DNA from 4 places in the Arthrobacter sp. 10T425 genome. Region 1 is predicted to be linked to each of the others. Evidence: riboswitches for the same ligand, from Rfam matches in the RefSeq annotation. Region 1 holds a riboswitch; each other region holds the start of a gene.
What was found. A riboswitch is a leader RNA that binds a small molecule or an ion and turns the genes downstream of it on or off. The one in region 1 is predicted to bind thiamine pyrophosphate.
Positions count from the first base shown of each region.

Region 2: it holds a riboswitch for thiamine pyrophosphate, as region 1 does, so the genes downstream of both, AC1DDH_RS00415 (bifunctional hydroxymethylpyrimidine kinase/phosphomethylpyrimidine kinase) here and AC1DDH_RS12550 (ECF transporter S component) in region 1, are expected to answer to the same signal.
Region 3: it holds a riboswitch for thiamine pyrophosphate, as region 1 does, so the genes downstream of both, thiO (glycine oxidase ThiO) here and AC1DDH_RS12550 (ECF transporter S component) in region 1, are expected to answer to the same signal.
Region 4: it holds a riboswitch for thiamine pyrophosphate, as region 1 does, so the genes downstream of both, thiC (phosphomethylpyrimidine synthase ThiC) here and AC1DDH_RS12550 (ECF transporter S component) in region 1, are expected to answer to the same signal.

Region 1 is NZ_JBFTGZ010000009.1:151,360-156,535, reverse strand. Features, by position in the region: gene mnhG (monovalent cation/H(+) antiporter subunit G) at 1-340, shown strand, start outside; gene AC1DDH_RS12560 (DUF4235 domain-containing protein) at 426-689, opposite strand; gene AC1DDH_RS12555 (heme-degrading domain-containing protein) at 729-1,274, opposite strand; TPP riboswitch at 1,462-1,605, shown strand; gene AC1DDH_RS12550 (ECF transporter S component) at 1,672-2,319, shown strand; gene AC1DDH_RS12545 (ABC transporter ATP-binding protein) at 2,348-4,021, shown strand; gene AC1DDH_RS12540 (energy-coupling factor transporter transmembrane component T family protein) at 4,018-4,821, shown strand; gene AC1DDH_RS12535 (UDP-N-acetylglucosamine 1-carboxyvinyltransferase) at 5,009-5,176, shown strand, end outside.
Region 2 is NZ_JBFTGZ010000001.1:77,924-83,099, forward strand. Features, by position in the region: gene AC1DDH_RS00410 (Rne/Rng family ribonuclease) at 1-2,188, shown strand, start outside; TPP riboswitch at 2,336-2,433, shown strand; gene AC1DDH_RS00415 (bifunctional hydroxymethylpyrimidine kinase/phosphomethylpyrimidine kinase) at 2,416-4,041, shown strand; gene rplU (50S ribosomal protein L21) at 4,444-4,752, shown strand; gene rpmA (50S ribosomal protein L27) at 4,814-5,077, shown strand.
Region 3 is NZ_JBFTGZ010000013.1:123,995-129,170, reverse strand. Features, by position in the region: gene AC1DDH_RS15595 (thiazole synthase) at 261-1,085, opposite strand; gene thiS (sulfur carrier protein ThiS) at 1,091-1,327, opposite strand; gene thiO (glycine oxidase ThiO) at 1,324-2,634, opposite strand; TPP riboswitch at 2,628-2,748, opposite strand; gene thiE (thiamine phosphate synthase) at 2,775-3,473, shown strand; gene AC1DDH_RS15575 (ferritin-like fold-containing protein) at 3,511-4,185, opposite strand; gene AC1DDH_RS15570 (RNB domain-containing ribonuclease) at 4,224-5,176, shown strand, end outside.
Region 4 is NZ_JBFTGZ010000022.1:36,085-41,260, forward strand. Features, by position in the region: gene ffh (signal recognition particle protein) at 1-260, shown strand, start outside; gene AC1DDH_RS19420 (alpha/beta fold hydrolase) at 332-1,066, shown strand; gene thiC (phosphomethylpyrimidine synthase ThiC) at 1,063-2,868, opposite strand; TPP riboswitch at 2,864-2,971, opposite strand; gene AC1DDH_RS19430 (GNAT family N-acetyltransferase) at 3,048-3,548, shown strand; gene AC1DDH_RS19435 (amidohydrolase family protein) at 3,552-4,658, shown strand; gene AC1DDH_RS19440 (VOC family protein) at 4,734-5,176, shown strand, end outside.

The sequences.
Region 1 (5,176 bases):
AGGAGCCCTGATGTCCCTCGCGGCCGCCATCGGGCTGCTGCGATTCCCGGACCTCATGAGCAGGATGCACGCGGCCACCAAACCGCAGGTCCTCGGCCTGTTCCTGCTGCTGGCGGCCCTCGGCCTGCAGATGCGCACCTGGTCGGTGTGGCCCGTCCTGCTGGTGGCCTGGCTCTTCCAGCTGCTCACCGTCCCCGTGTCCGCCCACATGGTGGGCCGGGCCGGCTACCGGACCAAGCACCTGCACCCGGAGCTGCTGAGCTCCGACGAGCTCGAGGCGGTAGTCCAGAAGGCCGCCCAGCAGGCGGCCACGCACGGAGCGGACGACGACGACCGCTGAGCCCCGTCCGGCCCGGCCGGCACGTCGACGGACGCGGCCGGGGCCTTCGACGGCCGCGGCGGGCGCCGCGGCCGGTCGGGTCAGGTCAGACGACGTCCTGGGTCTTGGCGAAGCGGGTGATCGCGCGCTGGGTGCCGCGGTTGGCGAGCACCTGGATGATGGCGCTGACCGAGGCGGAGATCAGGGCGAACGTCAGGGCCGAGCGCAGGGTGGTGGGAACGTCGTCCTCCTGGCCCTTGGGCGGCTTGTTGCCCGTGGACTTTTCCCACATGGTGTCCACCAGCTTGGTGCCGGCAAAGCCGGCCAGGAGGCTGACGCCGGTGCCGAGCAGCTTGATGAGGATGTTCATTCTTCGGTCTCCTTGGGACGGGAACGGTTTTCCCCTAGCCTAGCGTTCCGGGGTGAGGACCATCCGCAGGGCCTCGACCACGAGTTCGTGATCCGCCTTCTGGGGCAGGCCGGAGACGGTGACGACGGCGACGGCGCCCGTGCCGCGCACGTAAATGGGAAACGCCCCGCCGTGGGCGGCGAACTCCGACTGATCCCACCAGGCGTTGTCCTCGATCCTTCCGCCGGCAGCGCGGGCCCGGAGGCCCACCAGCAGGGACGGGACCTCGTACCGCAGGGCGGTGCGCTTCTTGGCGTTGATCCAGCGCTCATTGTCCGGTGTGGCGCCGTCCAGCGCGGCGTGGAAGAGCACCTGCTCGCCTTTGGTGATGTCGACGGCGATGGGCAGCGAGCGTTGCCTGCCCAGCTCGACAAGGAGGAGCCCGAGGTCCAGGGCGTCATCCTTGCTGAACGACGCGAACTGGAGCGCCTCTATCTCGGCCAGCACGCGGCCGATAAGCGCCGCCAGGGAACCCCGCGGCTGCGGCTCACTCGAGTCGGGATCGTATTCCCCGGAGGGATCTTGGGTGACCGGTGTGTGCGACAAAATGTTCCAGCTTTCCGGTGGGTGACGAGGCCGCCCGCTGGCGGGTCCGGGGGTCCGGCACGACGACTCTACCAAGAGGGATTTCCGGGCCGCCGGGACTGCCGCCGTCCGGTCCACGATTGTGACGGCACACCACTGAAAACCCGGCCGTCCGGGTGTAAACTGAGCCAGCCCACAAGGGCGAAAATAGTTACGACAGGGGAGCGCCGCCGTCGGGCATCGCCGGAACAATCCGGGGAAACCTTTGGTGGGCGCTGAGAGTGCGGACAGCCGCAGACCCTCGAACCTGATCCGGTTAGTACCGGCGCAAGGGAGTCGAGTTCTCAGGGTGCGCGGAGGGCGGCGGAAGCCGAGACCGGCCGGCGCACCCTCCCCTCCTGTTCCTCAGGAGGACGACATGACAGATATTTCAGCACAGCATGGTTCCGCCAGCCGTTCATCCGCCCGGCGCAACTACAGCTGGCGCGTGGTGGACATTGTGGTGGCCGCGTTGATCGCCGTTGCCGGCGGCGTCATTTTCTGGGCCTGGTCCCAGGGCGCGAACCTGATCTCGACTCCGGTCAACGCGGTCTACCCGCCGTTGAGCGGACTCTACGCCGGCGGCTGGATGATCCCGGCGGTGCTGGGCATGCTCATCATCCGCAAGCCGGGCGCCGCACTCTTCTGCGAAACCGTCGCGGCCACCGGCGAGCTCATCATGGGTTCGCAGTACGGCACCACGGTGCTGATCTCCGGCATCCTGCAGGGCCTCGGCGCCGAACTGGTCTTCGCGGCCTTCCTCTACAAGAAGTTCAACCTGCCCGTCTCCGTGCTGGCCGGCGCCGGCGCTGGCCTCTTCTGCGGCCTGAACGACTCCTTCCTGCCGTGGGGCTGGAACATCGCCTACGAAGCCGGCGACAAGCTCGCCTACATCGTCTTCACCACGATCTCCGGCGCAGTGATTGCCGGCGGACTGGCCTGGCTCGCCACCCGCGGCCTGGCGAAAACCGGAGTGCTGGGCTCCTTTGCCTCCCGCAAGGCCGCCACGGAGCCCGTCTTCTCCTGAGCCCCGTCGCTGAATCCTGCAGAGAATCATGAGATCTTCACCGAGCGTCCGGCCGGCCGCCGTCACGGCCCGCGGCTGGGGCTGGCGGCATGCCGGACGGACCAGGCCCGCCGTCAGCGGCCTTGACCTGGACATCCGGCCGGGGGAGCGCGTGCTCCTGCTGGGGCCCTCCGGCGCCGGCAAGTCGACGCTGCTCCACGCCCTGGCCGGCGTTCTGGGCGACGGCGCGGCCGGCGACTCCGGGGACCCCGGCGACTCCGGCGACGCCGAGAACACAGACGAGACCGGCAGCCTCCTGATCGACGGTGCCGCGCCACGGGCGCAGCGCGGCCGCGCCGGGCTGGTGCAGCAGGACCCGGAAACGCAGGTGGTGCTCTCCCGCCTCGGCGACGACGTCGCCTTCGGGGCGGAGAACCTCGCCGTCCCGGCGGCGGAGATCTGGCCGCGCGTGCGCGAGGCCCTCGACGACGTCGGGCTGGGACAGCTGCCGCTGGACCACCCGACGGCGGCCCTCTCCGGCGGCCAAAAGCAACGGCTCGCGCTCGCCGGGATCCTCGCGATGCGGCCAGGGCTGCTGCTGCTCGACGAGCCGACCGCCAACCTCGACCCCACGGGCGTCCTGGAGGTCCGCGACGCTGTGGGCCGCTGCCTGGACAAGACAGGCGCCACGCTGGTGGTCGTGGAGCACCGGGTGGGGGTCTGGAAAGACCTGGTGGACAGGATCGTGGTGCTGCAGCCAGGGTCCGCCACGGACTCCGCGGTCTTGATTGACGGACCGCCGGACCGGGTCCTGGCCGAGGCGCGGGACATGCTCATCGGTGCGGGCGTCTGGGTGCCGGGCTACGTCCCGGCGACGCGGATGCGCACACCGGCGCGGGGCGCGGGACAGACTCTGCTCGCGGCCGACGCGCTCGCGGTGTCCCGCGAACGGCCGCGGCGGGCCGGGCTGCGCGACGGCTTCCGCACCATCGCGCCGCGTCCGGTCCAGTCCGGGGTCTCGGTCCGGGTCCGCGCCGGCGAGGCGCTGACCATCACCGGACAGAACGGCACAGGGAAGTCCACCCTGGCGCTGACGCTGGCCGGTCTCCTGCGGCCCGTCGCGGGAACAGTCTCGGCCACGGCGGAGCTGAGCAGCCCCGCCACCGGTCACTCCAGCGGTCGCTCCAGTGGCCGCGTACGCGACGGCCGCGTACGCGACGGCGCCGGACCCGATCCCTACCGGTGGAAGGCCCAGCAGCTGATCGCCAGGATCGGAACCGTCTTCCAGGAACCCGAGCACCAGTTCGTTACCGGCAAGGTCCTCGACGAGCTCATGTTCGGACCGCGCCACCTCGGCTACGGCGAAGACCGCGTGGACGAACTGCTGGAGCGGCTGCGGCTGACGGAGCTTGTGGACGCCAACCCCTACACGCTCTCCGGCGGCGAGAAGCGGCGCCTTTCGGTAGCCACTGTGCTGGCGGCGCACCCCCAGGTGCTGGTCCTGGACGAGCCCACCTTCGGCCAGGATGCCAATACCTGGGCCGAACTCGCCTCGTTCCTCTCCGAGCTCCTCGACGCCGGCACCGCCGTCGTGTCCGTGACGCATGACGCCGAATTCAGCGCCGTCCTCGGCGGCGCCGAACTCCGCCTCCGGCCACGGGAAACCGCCGCCGCGGACGCTCCCGGCCCGGATCTCGAGCTGCCGGAGGGGGCCTCGCCATGAGGGACGCGCTGAGCCTGCGCGGCAACCATGCGCTGCTGACCCGAGCCAACCCGCTCGCCAAGTTCACGGCGGTCACCCTGATCACCCTGGTCCTGGCGCTCTCCATTGACTGGGTGTCGGCGTCGGTGGCGCTGGCGTTCGAACTGCTGCTCCTGCCGCTGGCGGGCCTGACTGTGGCCTTGCTGTGGCAGCGCGGCTGGCCGCTGATCCTCGCCGCGGCGCTGGGCGGCTGGAGCACGGCCATCCTGGCGGCCGATTCCGGACCCGTCCTGCTCAATGCGGGGATCTGGTCCGTCAGCGCCGGTTCCCTGCAGCTGGGGATCGGCTTCATGCTCCGCGGGCTCGCGATCGCATTGCCCGCGGTGCTGCTGATGAGCTGTACCGACCCCACGGACCTGGCCGATGCCTTGGCCCAGAACGCGAAACTGCCGCACCGGTTCGTCCTGGGCACCCTGGCCGCGATGCGGCTCGTCGGAATCATGGCCGAGCAATGGCAGACCATCGGCATGGCCCGGCGGGCCCGCGGCGTGGGCTCGAGCGGCAACCCCTATCAGCGGTTCCGCGCCACGCTGGGCCAGAGTTTCGGCCTGCTGGTGCAGGCGATCCGGAGCGCCTCGCGGCTCGCGGTGACGATGGAGGCCCGCGGGTTCGGCGGTGCCGCCCGGACCTGGGCGCGGCCCTCCACGTTCAGCGGACTCGATGCCTGGGTGCTGCTGGGCGGGCTCGGCATCGCCGCCGCCGCCGTCGCCGCGGCCCTCGGCGCGGGCACCTGGAACCTCGTCTTCCTCACCCGCCAGTAGACCGGCGCCGCCGGCCGGGCAGCCCGGGCAGCCCGGCGGGGCGGGGCGGCCCGGGAGTTTCGGCGGGGCGGCCCGGGAGTTCCGGTGGCCTGCCGGTTATCGCATGGCGTGGGTATCCGTGTGAGATTGGCGCCATTCCGGCCGGAATTGCCGTGGTTTATAAATCATGCGTGATATTTTCGGGAGCATGACTCAACCGACTGCTGAACACGTAGGCATCCTGCTCCGCGAGGCGCGCGGCGCCAAGGGCTGGACCCAGGGGCAACTCGCCGCCGAGCTGGGCACCAGCCAGAGCGCCATCGCCCGGATGGAACAGGGCAAGCAGAACCTGAGCCTGAAGATGATCCAGCGCCTG
Region 2 (5,176 bases), on a different contig from region 1:
CAAGGGCTCCACCCGCCTGGAAGCCAAGAAGCAGCGCCGCCGCGAATCCCGCGACACCGGCCGCCGCCGTACCGTCATCACCGAGGCCGAGTTCCTGGCCCGCCGCGAGTCCGTGGACCGCCAGATGATCGTCCGCCAGCGCGACGACAGAATCCAGATCGGTGTCCTTGAAGACGGCGTCCTGGCCGAGCACTTCGTGTCCAAGACCCAGCAGGACTCCCTGATCGGCAACGTCTACCTGGGCAAGGTCCAGAACGTGCTGCCCTCCATGGAGGCCGCTTTCGTGGACATCGGCCGCGGCCGCAACGCCGTGCTCTACGCCGGTGAAGTGAACTGGGAGTCCGTCAACCTCGAGGGCAAGCAGCGCCGCATCGAGAACGCGCTGAAGTCCGGCGACTCCGTGCTGGTCCAGGTCACCAAGGACCCGGTCGGCCACAAGGGCGCCCGTCTCACCAGCCAGATCTCGCTGCCCGGCCGGTACCTCGTGTACGTGCCCGGCGGTTCCATGACCGGCATCTCCCGCAAGCTGCCCGACGTCGAACGCAACCGCCTCAAGCGGATCCTCAAGGACCGCCTGCCCGAGGACGCGGGCGTCATTGTCCGCACCGCGGCCGAGGGAGCTTCCGAGGAAGAGCTGACGCACGACATCAACCGCCTCCGCGCGCAGTGGGAAGGCATCGAGAGCCAGTCGACGTCCACCAAGATCCTCGCCCCCGAGCTGCTCTACGGCGAACCTGACCTGACCATCAAGGTGGTCCGGGACGTCTTCAACGAGGACTTCTCCAAGCTGATCGTCTCCGGCGAGGAAGCCTGGGACACCATCGAGGCCTACGTCACCTACGTCGCGCCGGACCTCGTGGGCCGGCTCGAGAAGTGGACCAAGGACACGGACATCTTCGCGGCCTGGCGCATCGACGAGCAGATCCACAAGGCCCTGGACCGGAAGGTCTTCCTGCCCTCGGGCGGTTCGCTCGTGATCGACCGCACCGAAGCCATGACCGTGGTGGACGTTAACACCGGCAAATTCACCGGCTCCGGCGGCAACCTCGAGGAAACCGTCACCAAGAACAACCTGGAAGCGGCCGAGGAAGTCGTCCGGCAGCTGCGCCTGCGCGACATTGGCGGCATCATCGTGATCGACTTCATCGACATGGTGCTCGAATCCAACCGCGACCTCGTGCTGCGCCGCATGGTGGAGTGCCTGGGCCGGGACCGGACTAAACACCAGGTGGCCGAGGTGACCTCGCTGGGCCTCGTGCAGATGACCCGCAAGCGGATGGGCACCGGGCTGCTGGAAGTCTTCGGCGAACAGTGCGAAACATGTGCGGGCCGCGGCATCGTCACCCACGACGAGCCGGTGGAGCACCGCCGCGCCAACACGGTCGCCGCGGAGCACTATGTGCCGCGCACCGAGGCGCAGCCTGCTGCCCGCCCGGAACGCAAGAGCCGTCGCCGCGGCCGGGGAGGCCAGGGCGGAGAGACCGCGCCGGCCGCACCCGCGCCCGTCCACGCCGAACCCACCGAGGCCGAACGCCACGCCAAGGCCGAGGCCACCCGTGCCGCGCTGGCCAACATCGCTGCCGCAGCGCACGCCGCGCACCTGCACGACGGGGAGGCAGCCGCAGCCAGCGACGCCGGGGCCCGCCAGGCCGCCGTCGACGCCGTCACGCAGCTCGCAGCCGCCGACGAGGCAGCCGGCCGCCCCGCAACGGTGCTGACGTTTGGCGGCGAGCAGGTGGCCCTGCCCTTCGTCGAGCACGCGGAGGACGCGCCGTCACCGGCCCTGACCCTGGACCTGCTGACCGAGGCCTTCGCAAACCTGGGCGAAGCCGAGGCCGGCAAGCCGGACCAGGCCGCCGGCCTGGCGGCCGGTCAGGCAGCAGCTGTTGCCGCACCGGAAGACACGGCGCCCGAGGCGCCGTCGGCCGTCCGCGCTGCGGAGGCGCCGGCGTCACGCACAGCTGACACCACGACGCTGCGCGGCCGCCGCGGGCGCCGCAACCGGAGTGCCAGCCGCGCCCAGGGCGCAGCCAACGAAACCTCCGTGGAGCACCGCGAGGCAACCCGGCCGGCCGCGGCCGGATCGGTCCACGAGGCCAAGGCTCCCGCTGCGGCCGGGCCTGCGTCCATCCCGGCCGGCAACGAGCCGATCATCCTCGGCGTCGGCGTGCCAGCGTCGGAGCTGTAGTCCTCCGCGACTGACCACGTCCCCGTCCGGTCATTATTTCGACTGGTCGGGCCGCGGGTCCGGGTCAGGGCAGACGTAACATACGTCCACCAGGCCTGGGCCCGCTCGTGCGTTAACGGGTCCTCCGGGTGGCAAGGGCTAGGCTGGAACACTGACACGGGGTGCCGGGCATCGGGCCGGCTGAGATCCAGACCCGTTGAACCTGTCCGGTTAGCACCGGCGAAGGGATGTCTGCCTTGTCCGCGAGATCGAATCCGTCCGAGTTCCTCCCGCCCAATTTTCTGCACAACGAGTCTCTGCCGGCCCCGCCGCGCATTCCCCGCGTGCTGGCCATCGCCGGCTCCGATCCCTCCGGCGGGGCCGGAATCCAGGCCGACCTGAAGAGCATCGCGGCGAACGGCGGCTACGGCATGGCCGCCATCACCGCCCTGACAGCGCAGAACACGCAGGGCGTGCGCGCCGTCCACGTTCCCCCGGCGGCGTTCCTCACGGCGCAGCTGGACGCCATCAGCGACGACATCGGCATCGACGCCGTCAAGATCGGCATGCTCGGTGACGCCGCCGTGATCGACGCCGTCCGCGGCTGGCTGGAAAAGGTGCGCCCCGCCGTCGTGGTCCTGGACCCGGTGATGCTCGCCACCAGTGGTGACCGTCTCCTGCAGGAATCCGCCGAGGCCGCCCTGCAGGCCCTCCTGCCGCTGGCGGACCTCATCACGCCCAACCTCGCCGAACTCGCCATCCTGCTCAAGGAACCCGTCGCTGCCGACTGGTCCGAGGCCCTGGCGCAGGGCAAGCGGCTGGCCGCGCTGGCCGGCACCACCGTCCTGGTTAAGGGCGGACACCTCCAGGGCGCCGGGCCGGGGGACGGGCATGCCCACGACGCCGACGGCCACGACGCCGCCGCCGGCACCGGCTGCCCGGATGCGCTGGTCAACACCGGCGGCCTGCTCGGCCAGGAAACGGTGGTGGTGCCGGGGGAGCGGATCGCGACGCGCAACAGCCACGGCACCGGATGCTCCCTGTCCTCGGCCATGGCCACCGTGCAGGCCCGGGTGGGGGACTGGGAAGCGGCGCTGCGGGAAGTCAAGCCGTGGCTGCTGGGCGCGCTCCGCGGAGCCTCGGCCCTGGACGTCGGCTCGGGCAACGGCCCGGTCCACCACTTCCACCACCTGCAGCACCTCCAGGCCGGGCACGGTCCGGCGGCGGGGGGGTTCGCCGCAGCCCTGCGCGCAGGAGCCGCGGATGATCTTGAGGCGATCTACGCCCTGGACTTCGTCCGCGGACTGGCCGACGGCACCTTGCCCGAGCACGAGTTCGCGTACTACCTCGCCCAGGACGCCATCTACCTCAACGGCTACTCCCGGGTCCTGGCCCGGGCCGCGGCGATTGCCCCCACCGAGGCCGAGCAGCTGTTCTGGGCCCGTTCGGCGCAGACCTGCCTGGAAGTCGAATCCGAGCTGCACCGTTCCTGGCTCAGCACCCGCCCCACGGCCTCCACCCTGGGCCCGGTCACGAAAGCGTATGTGGACCACCTGCTGGCCGCCTCGGTCTCCGGCAGCTATGGCGTCCTCGTGGCGGCGGCGCTGCCCTGCTTCTGGCTCTACGCCGAGGTCGGTTCAACGCTGCACCGGGAGTTCCTGGCCGGTGGCGCCCCCGGGGAGCACCCCTACGCCGGCTGGCTGCGGACCTACGCCGACGAGGACTTCGCCGCCGCGACCCGGCAGGCCATCGCGTACACGGACACGGCGGCCGGGCGGGCATCGGAGAGCGAGCGGCAGGCCATGGCCCTGGCTTTCCGGCAGTCATCGCGCTACGAAGTGGACTTCTTCGACGCGCCGCGGCTGTACGCCTGACGCGAGCTGGTCCGGACTACCGGTACGATGGTGGGGCACGGTTCCGGAAGTCGTTGCGGCAACACAGCTCAAGATGGTCAAGATCCCGGCCAAGAACATTGGCAGGGACTTTGCATCAAGATGTTGTGGCGCCTATCACGGACTACCCGCCGGAACCAGCCTCATTTGCGGCCGAAGGCAAAATTAGCGTATTCTAGATCTTCGGTGCTTACGCCAACACTTGGGTTATGACCCTGAGAACAGTCCGCTTGGAATTCCAAATGGATTTGTTCCGGGGATAGCTCATGGGTTCCCCCGGGGAATCCACCGGCGTTGAGGCACAGCGTGAGCCGGTCCAAACAATTTGGCCCCTGGTTCCGCACGCAAATCTAGTAATAAACGTCGAGAGAAGTGAGTTCCCCAGTGGTGTACGCGATTGTCCGCGCAGGCGGCCGCCAAGAGAAGGTTTCCGTTGGAGACTTCGTTACCCTGAACCGCGTCCCCGGTGGAGCCGGCAGCACCTTTGAGTTGCCCGCACTGCTCCTGGTGGACGGTGACAAAGTCACGTCTGCTGCTGCGGACCTGGCCAAGGTAACGGTTACGGCTGAGATCCTCGAAGACCTCCGTGGTCCGAAGATCGTCATCCAGAAGTTCAAGAACAAGACCGGTTACAAGAAGCGTCAGGGCCACCGTCAGGAACTGACCAAGGTCAAGATCACCGGTATCAAGTAACTCTTCGTTACTGTTCAGGTTCCAGCAGATTCCCCAGAATTTTTGAAGGCAGGCATTTCAAATGGCACATAAAAAAGGCGCGAGTTCCACTCGCAACGGTCGTGACTCCAACGCCCAGTACCTCGGCGTTAAGCGCTTCGGTGGCCAGGTAGTTTCCGCAGGCGAGATCATCGTCCGCCAGCGCGGCACCCACTTCCACCCGGGCGCCGGCGTAGGCCGCGGCGGGGACGACACCCTGTTCGCCCTGACCCCCGGTGCTGTCGAGTTCGGCACCCGCCGTGGTCGCCGCGTTGTGAACATCGTGGCTGCTGCAGCTGCAGAGTAACAATAAGTTCTAAATCGGTGGGGCGGGCCATTAGGTCCGCTCCACCGGTGTTTTAACCGCATTACAATCATCTTGGGCCTCTTTGGGGGTCCGGGGAAC
Region 3 (5,176 bases), on a different contig from region 1:
TGGCAACGCCATTCTTCGTGAAAGTTTCACCAGCGCGCTAATGGGACCCTGCGTACTCGCACAACCACGTGATCCACGAGGACTGTGGACCATCCGGATGCGGACCGACGGCATACCCGGTTCGTCCCCGCCGCACGTCGACCCGGCCGGGCCGGACCGGGCCGGGCCTACCGATGATCGCGCCGGCGCGTCATCAAGAGCAAGGGTGATCAGGAGGTCCGGCCGGCGCAACCAGATCAGCCCCGCCGGCCGAGCGGGCGTTAGAGGAACTCGGCCCGGCCTTCCATTGCCGAGGACGCCAGTGCGTGTTCCCGCCGCGGGATCCTGCCGGCCGCTTTCGCCAGCCTGCCGGCGATGACGGCATGTTTGAAGGCCTCGCCCATGAGCACCGGATTCTGCGCACGGGTCACCGCCGTAGCCAACAGCACGGCGTCGCAGCCGAGTTCCATCGCCAGGGCAGCGTCCGAGGCCGTGCCGATCCCGGCATCCAGCACCACGGGCACGGACGCGCGCGAGACGATCAGCTCGATGTTGTGCGGGTTCAGGATGCCCAGTCCGGTGCCGATCGGGGCGCCCAACGGCATCACGGCCGTCGCGCCGAGGTTTTCGAGCCGGAGGGCAAGCACGGGGTCGTCGTTCGTGTAGGCGAAGACCTTGAAGCCTCGGGCCACGAGCTGTTCGGTTGCGTCCACGAGTTCGACGGCGTCCGGCAGCAGTGTGTGCTCGTCGGCAATGACTTCGAGCTTGACCCAGTCCGTTTCCAGGGCCTCCCGCGCCAGCTCGGCGGTAAGGACGGCGTCCTTGGCGGTGAAGCAGCCTGCCGTGTTGGGCAGTACCCGGATCTGATGGTCCTCGAGCAGCTGGAACAGCGAGCCCGTCTCCGCCGGCGAATAGCGGCGTATCGCCACCGTGGTCAGCTCCGTCCCGGACGCCACCAGCGCCGCCCCGAGCCCGTCCAGGCTCGGCGCACCGCCGGTTCCCATGATGAGGCGGGAGCCGAGCCTTACGCCGTCGACCACGAACGGATCGGCCACCGCACCGGTCATGGGGACGGCCTGTGCTCCTGCGAACGTCGTCTCGTTCATGCTGGTCATCCTCCTTGGACTGCCGTGACAAGTTCGACGTCGTCGCCGTCGGCGAGCGCCGTGGCGTGCCACTGGCTGCGCGGCACCACTTCGGCGTTGCGGGCGACGGCGACACCGAGCTTCCGCCCGTCGGCGGCGCGGCCGTCGGGGCCGATGCTCCGGCCAGTGAGCTGGCTGACGAGTGCGGAGACGGAGGCGCCGTCGGCGACGCTCTGATCCGTTCCGTTAAGTCGGATGTTCATGCTGCTTCCTTCTTAGGGCTGTCCCCGGACGTAACCGGGATGCGGGAAAAACGGTCGGGGCGGAACCCGGCCCAGCGCGGGTCCGGCGTGAAATCCATGAGTTGCCGGCACACGGCGGCAGCGGCGGGGGTCAGCAGGACGCCGTGCCGGAAGAATCCTGTGGCGATAATGAGTCCCGGGACGTCGCCGCCGTCCGCTTGTGCGACCCGCCCCAGCAGCGGGGCATTGTCCGGGGTTCCGGGCCGCGCCCGCGCCGTGGCTTCCAAAAGCTCCAGCTCGGCGACCGCAGGCACCAGCTGCTGGGCATCCCGCAGCAGCTGGTAAATGCCGCCGGCGGAAACTGCGTGCGGATCCGACGGTCCATCCTCCCGCTGGGTGGCCCCGATCACCACGGTGCCGTCCTGGCGGGGGACGATGTACACCGGGATGCCGCGCACCATGCCCCGCACGGTGGCCGTGAGCAGCGGTTGCAGATGCGGAGGCACGCGGAGCCGGAGGATGTCGCCGTAGACGGGCCGCAGCGGCAGCGCCAGCCCGGCCGGTAGCTCCTCGAGCGCGGCGGCGCCGAGCCCGTTGGCGACCACGGTCTCGGCAGCCCGCACGGTACCGCCGCCGGCCAACCGCACACCCGCCACCTGTCCGTCCTGCCACAGCAGTCCTGCCGCGCGCCGCCGGACGAAGCTGCCGCCTTCCGCACCGAGCACGCCGGCGAGCCGGGTGATCAGCAGGCGGGGGTCCACCTGGTGGTCGGCCGGGATGTCGAAGGCACACGAGATGCCGGGACTCAGGAGGGGCTCCCGGGTGCGCGCCTCGCGCACTGTCAGTGGCTCCACGGCCAGGCCGCATGCCTTCTGGACTTCCCTCAAGTCCGCGAGCGCGCGCCGGTCCGCCGCGTCGGCCCCCACCGCCAGGGTCGGCGTCGTTAAGTAGCCGGTACCTGCCGGCGAATCCGCGCCGGCGGCACCGGCGTCTAGAGCCGCAGCGAATCCTGGCCACAACCGGGAGGCCTCAAGCATCAGTTCCAGGAGCTGTTCCTCCTGGTAGTGCAGTTCACTCACGGGGGCCAGCATGCCGGCCGCGGCCCAGCTGGCTCCGCTGCCGGGAGCATCATCGATCAGGACCACGGATCGGCCCGAGCGGATGGCCTCGAACGCGATGCCATGGCCGATCACCCCGCCGCCGATCACGGCCACGTCGGCAGTCGTATCCCCCGCGATGATTCCCTCTGCGGTACCGGGCCCCGTGTCACAAACCTGGGCGTCGGCGTCATTTGCGGCTCCGGCCGCACGGCCGGCTCGTGTGCCCATGAAGAATTCCTTCCCTACGCCGGTACTAGCCGGATCAGGTCAAGCGGTCGGCTCTGACGCCCTCTCAGCCGGGCAGCGGCGACATGGCTGCTGCGGGCTCCCGCGGTATGCGCCCAGTTTAGAGGAACTAGGCTGGTCCCATGAGCCAGGACCCCCTCCACACCACCGCCCGCCTCTATCTCTGCACCGACGCCCGCAGGGACCGCGGCGACTTCGAGGACTTTGTGGACGCCGCCTTCGCCGGCGGCGTGGACATCATCCAGTTGCGCGACAAGTCGCTCGAGGCCTCCGAGGAGCTGGAACTGCTGGAGGTCCTGCACACCGCGGCGCAGCGCCACGGGCGGCTGTGGGCCGTCAATGACCGGGCGGACATCGCCTCCCTGTCCGGGGCTCCGGTGTTCCATGTCGGTCAGAAGGACATTTCGCTCGACGCCGCCCGCGGCTTTCTCGGCAAGGATGCCGTGATCGGCCTGTCCACCCACAGCCCGAAGCAGGTGGACGCCGCCATCGCTGCCGCGCCAGGCCGCAAAGGGCTCGATTATTTCTGTGTGGGCCCCGTGTGGGCGACGCCCACCAAGCCCGGACGCGCCGCCGTCGGCCTCGATCTGGTGCGCTACGCCGCCCAGGCGATCGGCGGGGCGGACGCGGAGGGAACCGGCAAGGTCGACGAAAGCGTGCTGCCGTGGTTCGCAATCGGCGGGATCGACCTCAGTAACGTGGAGCAGGTAGTCGATGCCGGTGCCCGGCGGATCGTCGTGGTCCGGGCGATCACCGACGCCACTGATCCGGCCCACGCCGCCGGAGCCTTGCTGGCGGCGCTGGACGCCGCCGCATCCTAAGCAGGTCCCCAGCCCGTAATGCCGGCCGGCACTGAATCTATCCGGCGAGACCCAGCTCCGTCATCCGGCGCGCGTGGTTCGCTGCGAGTTCGGCCGCCAGGCCGTTGACCAGCGCCCGGGCGCCGGCGTCGTCCAGCCCTGACAGTCCGCCGAGGAACGCGTGCTCGGCGCTGACACGCTGGGCGTGGTTCAGCACTTCCCCCAGCAGACGCCTGGCCCACAACGCCAGGCGCGACGCCAGCCGGGGGTCATCGGCCAGGGCCGCCTTGATGCGCGCCTGCAGCACGGCCGTGGACTCACCGGTGGAGCGGACCTGCCCGATCAACTCACGGGTCGCGGCGTCGACGTACCGGCCCACGACGCCGTAAAAGTCCGCGGCGACCGTGTCGATCACGTAGGCCTTCATGAGGGCCTCGTACCAGTCCGACGGGCGCGTGCGTTCGTGGAAGTGGTCCACCGAGGGCTGGAACGGCAGCATGGCGGCCTCCGTATCCAGGCCCATGTGTTCGAGCCGGATTCGGACGAGTTCGTAATGCTGGAACTCGACCACCGCCATCCTGCCCAGCAACGCACGGTCATGCAGCGTGGGCGAATACCGGGCACTCGAGGACAGCCGCTCGAAGGCGGAAAGCTCGCCGTACGCCAAGACTCCCAGCAGGTCGGCAAGGAAGCTGTTGTAGAGGGCAGGATCGTCCGCAGTTGCGCTCATCATCCAAGACTAATAGCGGAAATCGGGCTACCCTGATTTTCGTGTCACATCATCGCCTGACCCCCAGTGTCCACGAGCAGCAGAACCAGCTTGCCGGGGCACTCAAGGCGTTGCGCACCACGCTGGAACTGCCCGGCCCGTTCCCCGAGGATGTGCTGCGCGACGCGGAGGCGGCGGTGGCCGAGCACAAGCTCCCGGACCTTGACCTCACGCACGTCGAGTTCGTGACTATCGATCCGGCATCGTCCACCGACCTGGACCAGGCCCTGTTTATCGAACGGAGCAACGGCGGCTACAAGGTCTTCTACGCCATCGCCGACGTCCCCTCCTTTGTCGCCCCGGGCGGGGCGCTGGACGCCGAGACCCGGCGCCGCGGCCAGACCTTCTACACCCCGGACGGCCGGATTCCGCTGCATCCGGAGATTATCAGCGAGGCCGCCGGCAGTCTGCTCGCCGGGCAGCTGTGCGCGGCGTTCGTCTGGGAGTTCGAGCTCGACGCCGCGGCAGAGGTCGCCTCGGTCCTCGTGCGCCGGGCACAGGTCCGCAGCCGCGCGAAGCTCAACTACAAAGGCGTCCAGGCCGAGCTCGACGCCGGCACCGCGGCGCCCGTGCTGCAGCTGCTGAAAGAAGTAGGCCTCAAACGGGTGGAACTGGAACGACTGCGCGGCGGCGCGAGCCTGAACATGCCGGAACAGGAGATCCAGCAACTGCCCGACGGCGGCTACCGGATCGTAGCGGCCCCGCCGCTGCCGGTGGAGGACTGGAACGCCCAGATTTCACTCATGACCGGGATGGCAGCCGCGGCGCTCATGCTCCAGGGCAAAGTCGGCATCCTGCGCACCATGCCCGCCCCGGACGAGGCATCACTGCGCCACTTCCACCGGCAGACCCACGCCCTCGGCAAGCCCTGGGACGGGGAAATGCGCTACGGCGAGTACCTGCGGACCCTTGACCCGACGGACCCCCGGCAGCTGGCCATTGTGCATTCGGCCGG
Region 4 (5,176 bases), on a different contig from region 1:
TGCCCGGCATGCCGGGGATGCCCGGCATGGGCGGCGGGGGCGGTGCCCGCAAGGGAGCCAAGTCCGCGCCCAAGAAGAAGGCCCGCTCCGGCAACCCGGCCAAGGCGGCGCAGGAACTGCGCGACGCCGAGGCCCGGCGTGCCGCCGGCCCCAAGGCGTTGCCCACCGGCGCGTCGTTCGGCCAGCAGGGCGGCGACTTCGATCCGTCCCAGCTGAACCTGCCCAAGGGTTTCGACAAGTTCCTCGGCGGCAGCAAGTAGCCGCAAGTGCTGACGGCCGCCGGCACTGTGTCGCCGGCGGCATCAGCACTGAAGTGCCATAGGGTTAGACAATGTTCAAGCAGCGCGTAGTCTTCGTCCACGGGGACGGCAGCTTCGGCGCCGCCGCGTGGCCAAAACAGCACGGAATGGCGCTGGACTACGACGCCCTGTTCCTGCGGCGGCACGGGTTTGACGCCGTCGCGGAACCGCTCGAATCCAACTTCGCGGCCGACGCCGCCATCGTGCTCGCCTCGCTGGCAGACGACGGCCGCGGCGAGGCCGGCGGCCATGTGGTGGCCCATTCGCAGGGCGCGATCGCGGCGATGATGGCCGCCGTCGAGCGGCCCGACCTCGTCCAGTCGCTGACCCTGGTGGAACCGGCCTGCCTGTCCCTGACCGCGGAGCTCCCGGCCACCGCCGCGCACCGGGCCCTGATGCAGCCGCTCTTCGACGTCCGGTACAACCTCAGCGACGACGACTTCCAGCGGGAGTTCATCCGCCGCGCGTTCGCGGCCGACGCCCCGGGAGCCACGACGCCGGAGGCCCTCCGGGCTGCGCGCCGGCTCCGCCTGCAGGCGCCGCCGTGGGAAGCCCCGCTGCAGATCGTGCCGGGCGTGCCGACCCTTGTCCTGACCGGCGGCTGGGAACCGCTGTATGAGGAAATTGCCGGTTACCTGCGCGAGACCGGCGCCCTGCACCGCACGGCGCCGGGAGGGCACCGGCCCCAGGATTCAGCCGAAGGGGACCGGGCCATCCGCTCCTACATTGCCGAGGTCAGCCGGCACCAGCACGCCCGGGCGTCCTAGGAAGCTGCGGGTTCTCCCACCGAGGGCTGCGGCAGGTAGACCTTGCCGCCCGAGGCGAGGAACTCGTTGCTCTTCGCCCGTATTCCGGCCGCCATCTGCGCTAGGGCCGCCTGCGAATCTGCTGATCCATATTCGTCCCGGATGTCCTGGCTGATCCGCATGGAGCAGAACTTCGGGCCGCACATCGAGCAGAAGTGGGCTGTCTTGGCCGGCTCCGCGGGAAGCGTCTCATCATGGAAGGCCTCGGCCGTGACCGGGTCCAGGGACAGCGCGAACTGGTCCCGCCAGCGGAACTCGAACCTTGCCTTGGACAGGGCATCGTCGCGTTCGTGCGCGCCCGGGTGGCCCTTGGCGAGGTCCGCGGCATGGGCGGCGATCTTGTAAGTGATCACGCCCGTCTTCACATCGTCCTTGTTCGGCAGCCCGAGGTGTTCCTTGGGCGTGACGTAGCAGAGCATGGCAGTGCCGTAGCGGGCGATCTCGGTGGCGCCGATCGCCGAGGTGATGTGGTCATAGCCCGGTGCGATGTCCGTGACGAGCGGCCCGAGTGTGTAAAACGGGGCGCCCTTGCAGAGTTCCTGCTGGCGCTCCACGTTTTCCCGGACGAGGTGGAAGGGCACATGCCCGGGGCCCTCCACCATGACCTGCACGTCGAAGTCCCAGGCCCGCTGCGTGAGCTCGGCCAGGGTGTCCAGTTCGGCGAACTGTGCCGCGTCGTTGGCATCCGCCGTCGCGCCCGGCCGCAGCCCGTCGCCCAGCGAGAACGCGACGTCGTAGCGTGCGAAGATCTCGCACAGCTCATCGAAGTGGGTGTACAGAAAGTTCTCCCGGTGGTGCGCCAGGCACCAGCCAGCCATGATGGAACCGCCGCGGGACACGATGCCGGTGACCCGGTTGGCCGTCAGGGGCACATACCGCAGCAGCACGCCCGCGTGGATGGTCATGTAGTCCACGCCCTGCTCGCACTGTTCGATCACGGTGTCCCGGAAGATCTCCCAGGTCAGGGCGTTCGCCTCACCGTTGACCTTCTCCAGCGCCTGGTAGATCGGGACCGTTCCGATGGGGACGGGGGAATTACGGATGATCCACTCGCGCGTGGTGTGGATGTCATCCCCGGTGGAGAGGTCCATGACGGTGTCCGCGCCCCACTGCGTGGCCCACTGGAGTTTGTCGACCTCCTCGGCGATGGAGCTGGTCACGGCTGAGTTGCCGATATTGGCGTTGATTTTCACCAGGAACGACTTGCCGATGATCATCGGCTCGGATTCGGGGTGGTTGACGTTGTTGGGAATGATCGCGCGGCCCGCGGCCACCTCGCTGCGCACCAGCTCCACATCGCAGTTCTCGCGCAGCGCGACGAACCGCATTTCCTGGGTGATGACACCGTCCCGGGCGTAGCGCATCTGCGTGACGGTCCTGCCCTCAACGGCCCGGCGCGGCACCGGCCGGCCGCCCCGCCACTCGGCCGACGCAGCACCGCGGCGCACCGCCGATTTGCCGTCGTCGAGCAGCTCCCGTTCGCGGCCGGCGTAGGGTTCGGTGTCCGCCCTGGCCTCAATCCAGGGGGTGCGGAACGGCTCCAGCCCGCGGACCGGATCGCTGCCCGGGCCGGCAGTGCGGTACACCCGGAACGGCGGGTTCCGGACGTCGCCCGGGGAGGGTTCCAGGGCGATCTCGGTCACCGGCACGCGGATGCCATGCTCGGGATCCGTGCTGAAGGCCAGCGAGTGGGACTTCAGCGACTGCGTGGTGGCTGCGGACTGAATTTGGACAGGGCTGTGCTGTGTCACTTGGGTGTTCACGGAAAAGCTCACTTCCTTCGCCGGCATTACCCGGACAGGTTCAACGGTCGCAGGCTGCGTCAGCCCGATCTCAGCCCCTGCAGGGGCACCCGTGTGGTCGTAGACGAAACTACCACGCACCTCCGGCCGGCCCTCGAGTGTGACGGAGTGCGGTCGGGCCGCGGTGTTAGCGTGGCATTGTGACTCTGCCCAGGGCCGTGCCCCGCATCCGGATGGCGACGCCGGAAGACCTCCCGGCGCTGCCGGTTCTCGAGGCCTCAGCAGACCGCATCCTCGAAGCGGAGCTGGGGAACCAGACGCTCCCGGCTCCGGAGTTGACGACGCCGGTTGAGCCGCTCTTCACACTTGTCGCCGGTAACCCGCCCGTAGGGTTTGCCCGCGTTGACGAGGTCGGCGGCCAGGCCCATCTGGAACAGCTCTCCGTGCAGCCGGACTCCGCCGGGCGGGGGATAGGACGGTCCCTGGTGGAGGCAGCCCTTGATGCGGCCCGGAGCCGTGGCTATTTATCGATGACGCTTTGCACCTTCGAAGGCGTCCCGTTCAATGCGCCGTTTTATGCGAGCTGCGGTTTCGAGGAACTCGCCCAGCCAGGACAGGCGTTGGGCGCCCTGCGGATCCACGAAGCGCAGCTGGGGCTGGACGGTCTTGGCCGGCGGATCGTCATGCGGATTAGGCTTTAGGTCATGACCGGCATCATCGAGTTCAGCGGCCCCATCCTCACCGCGGCGGACCAGAAACGCCGCGGGCTCTGGTCGGTGGGCGGCCTGCTAACCTTCCGCCGTCCGGCCGCCGCGCCTGACCTCGTGCTGGACGGCTGGGTCATGCCCGGCCTCGTGGACGCGCACTGCCACATCGGCCTCGGCCCGGGCGGGGACGTTACCGAGGACACCGCGGAATCCCAGGCCCTGGCGGACCGCGACGCCGGGACACTCCTGGTCCGCGACGCCGGCGCCGTCCACAACACCCGCTGGCTCCAGCAGCGCGCGGACCTGCCCCGGATCATCCGCTCCGGCAGGCATCTCGCCAGGACCCGGCGCTACCTGCCGGGCCTGGCCGTCGAGGTCGAGCCGGAGGATCTCGTCGAGGCCGTGCGGAAGCAAGCCCGCGCGGGCGACGGCTGGGTCAAGCTCGTGGGGGACTGGATCGACCGCGACGCCGGCGACCTCGCCGCCAGCTTTCCCGCCCGGACCATCAGGGACGCCGTCCAGGCCGCCCACGATGAGGGGGCCCGCGTCACCGCACACTGCTTCGCCGAAGACACCCTCGATGACATGCTCGACGCCGGGATCGACTGCATCGAGCACGCCACCGGGCTGCTGCCGCGGCACCTGCCGCGCTTCCTCGAACAGGGTGTTCCCATCGTGCCCACCCTGATCAACATCGCCACGTTCCCGGACATCGCCGCCCGGGCGGCGGCCAAGTTCCCCCGCTACGCAGCCCACATGCGCTCGCTGTGGGAGCGCCGGGCGGAGCGGATCCTCGAAGCCCACGAGGCCGGGCTGGCGATCTATGCCGGTACCGACGCCGGCAGCGTGATCAGCCATGGCAGGATCGTGGACGAGATCCAGGCCCTGCACGCCGCCGGCCTTCCCGCCGCTGCCGCCCTCAACGCCGCGAGCTGGTCTGCGCGGACCTGGCTCGGCGCGGAGTCCATCGGTGAAGGGGCAAGCGCTGACGTCCTCGTCACCGCCGAGGATCCGCGGAGCAATCCGGCCACGCTCCGCCAGATCCGGCACATCGTGCTGCGTGGGCTGCCGGTAGGCCGGGCGCCAGTCCATGTTTTGGAATAAATTGAAGCTTCAAGTAATTTATCTTTACGTAGAGTCGCCGAAGGCCGGTGGCTACAGAATCCACGGAGCATTGCCATGACCGCAGAAGCCAGCACCCAGGACCTCCTTCCTGCCGAACTCACCATGGGCACCGTGATGCTCAAGGTCGGCGACATGAAGCTCATGACCGACTACTACCAGCGCGCCCTCGGCCTGGAGACTGTGGCCGAACAGGACGGCGGGCTCTACCTTGGGCGCCAGCAGAAGCCGCTGGTGCATCTGGCGCCTGCCCCGGGCCTGAATCTACCTTCCCGCGGCGAGGCCGGGCTCTTCCACACCGCCCTCCTCTTCGAGGACCAGCACTCCCTGGCGGCCACCATCGCCACCGCGGCCCAGTACGAGCCCCAGTCCTTCACCGGCAGCGCGGACCACCTCGTCAGCGAGGCGTTCTACTTCAACGACCCCGAAGGCAACGGCATCGAGCTGTACTGGGACCGGCCGCGGGCGGCGTGGTCCTGGGAGGGCAAGAACGTCGTCAT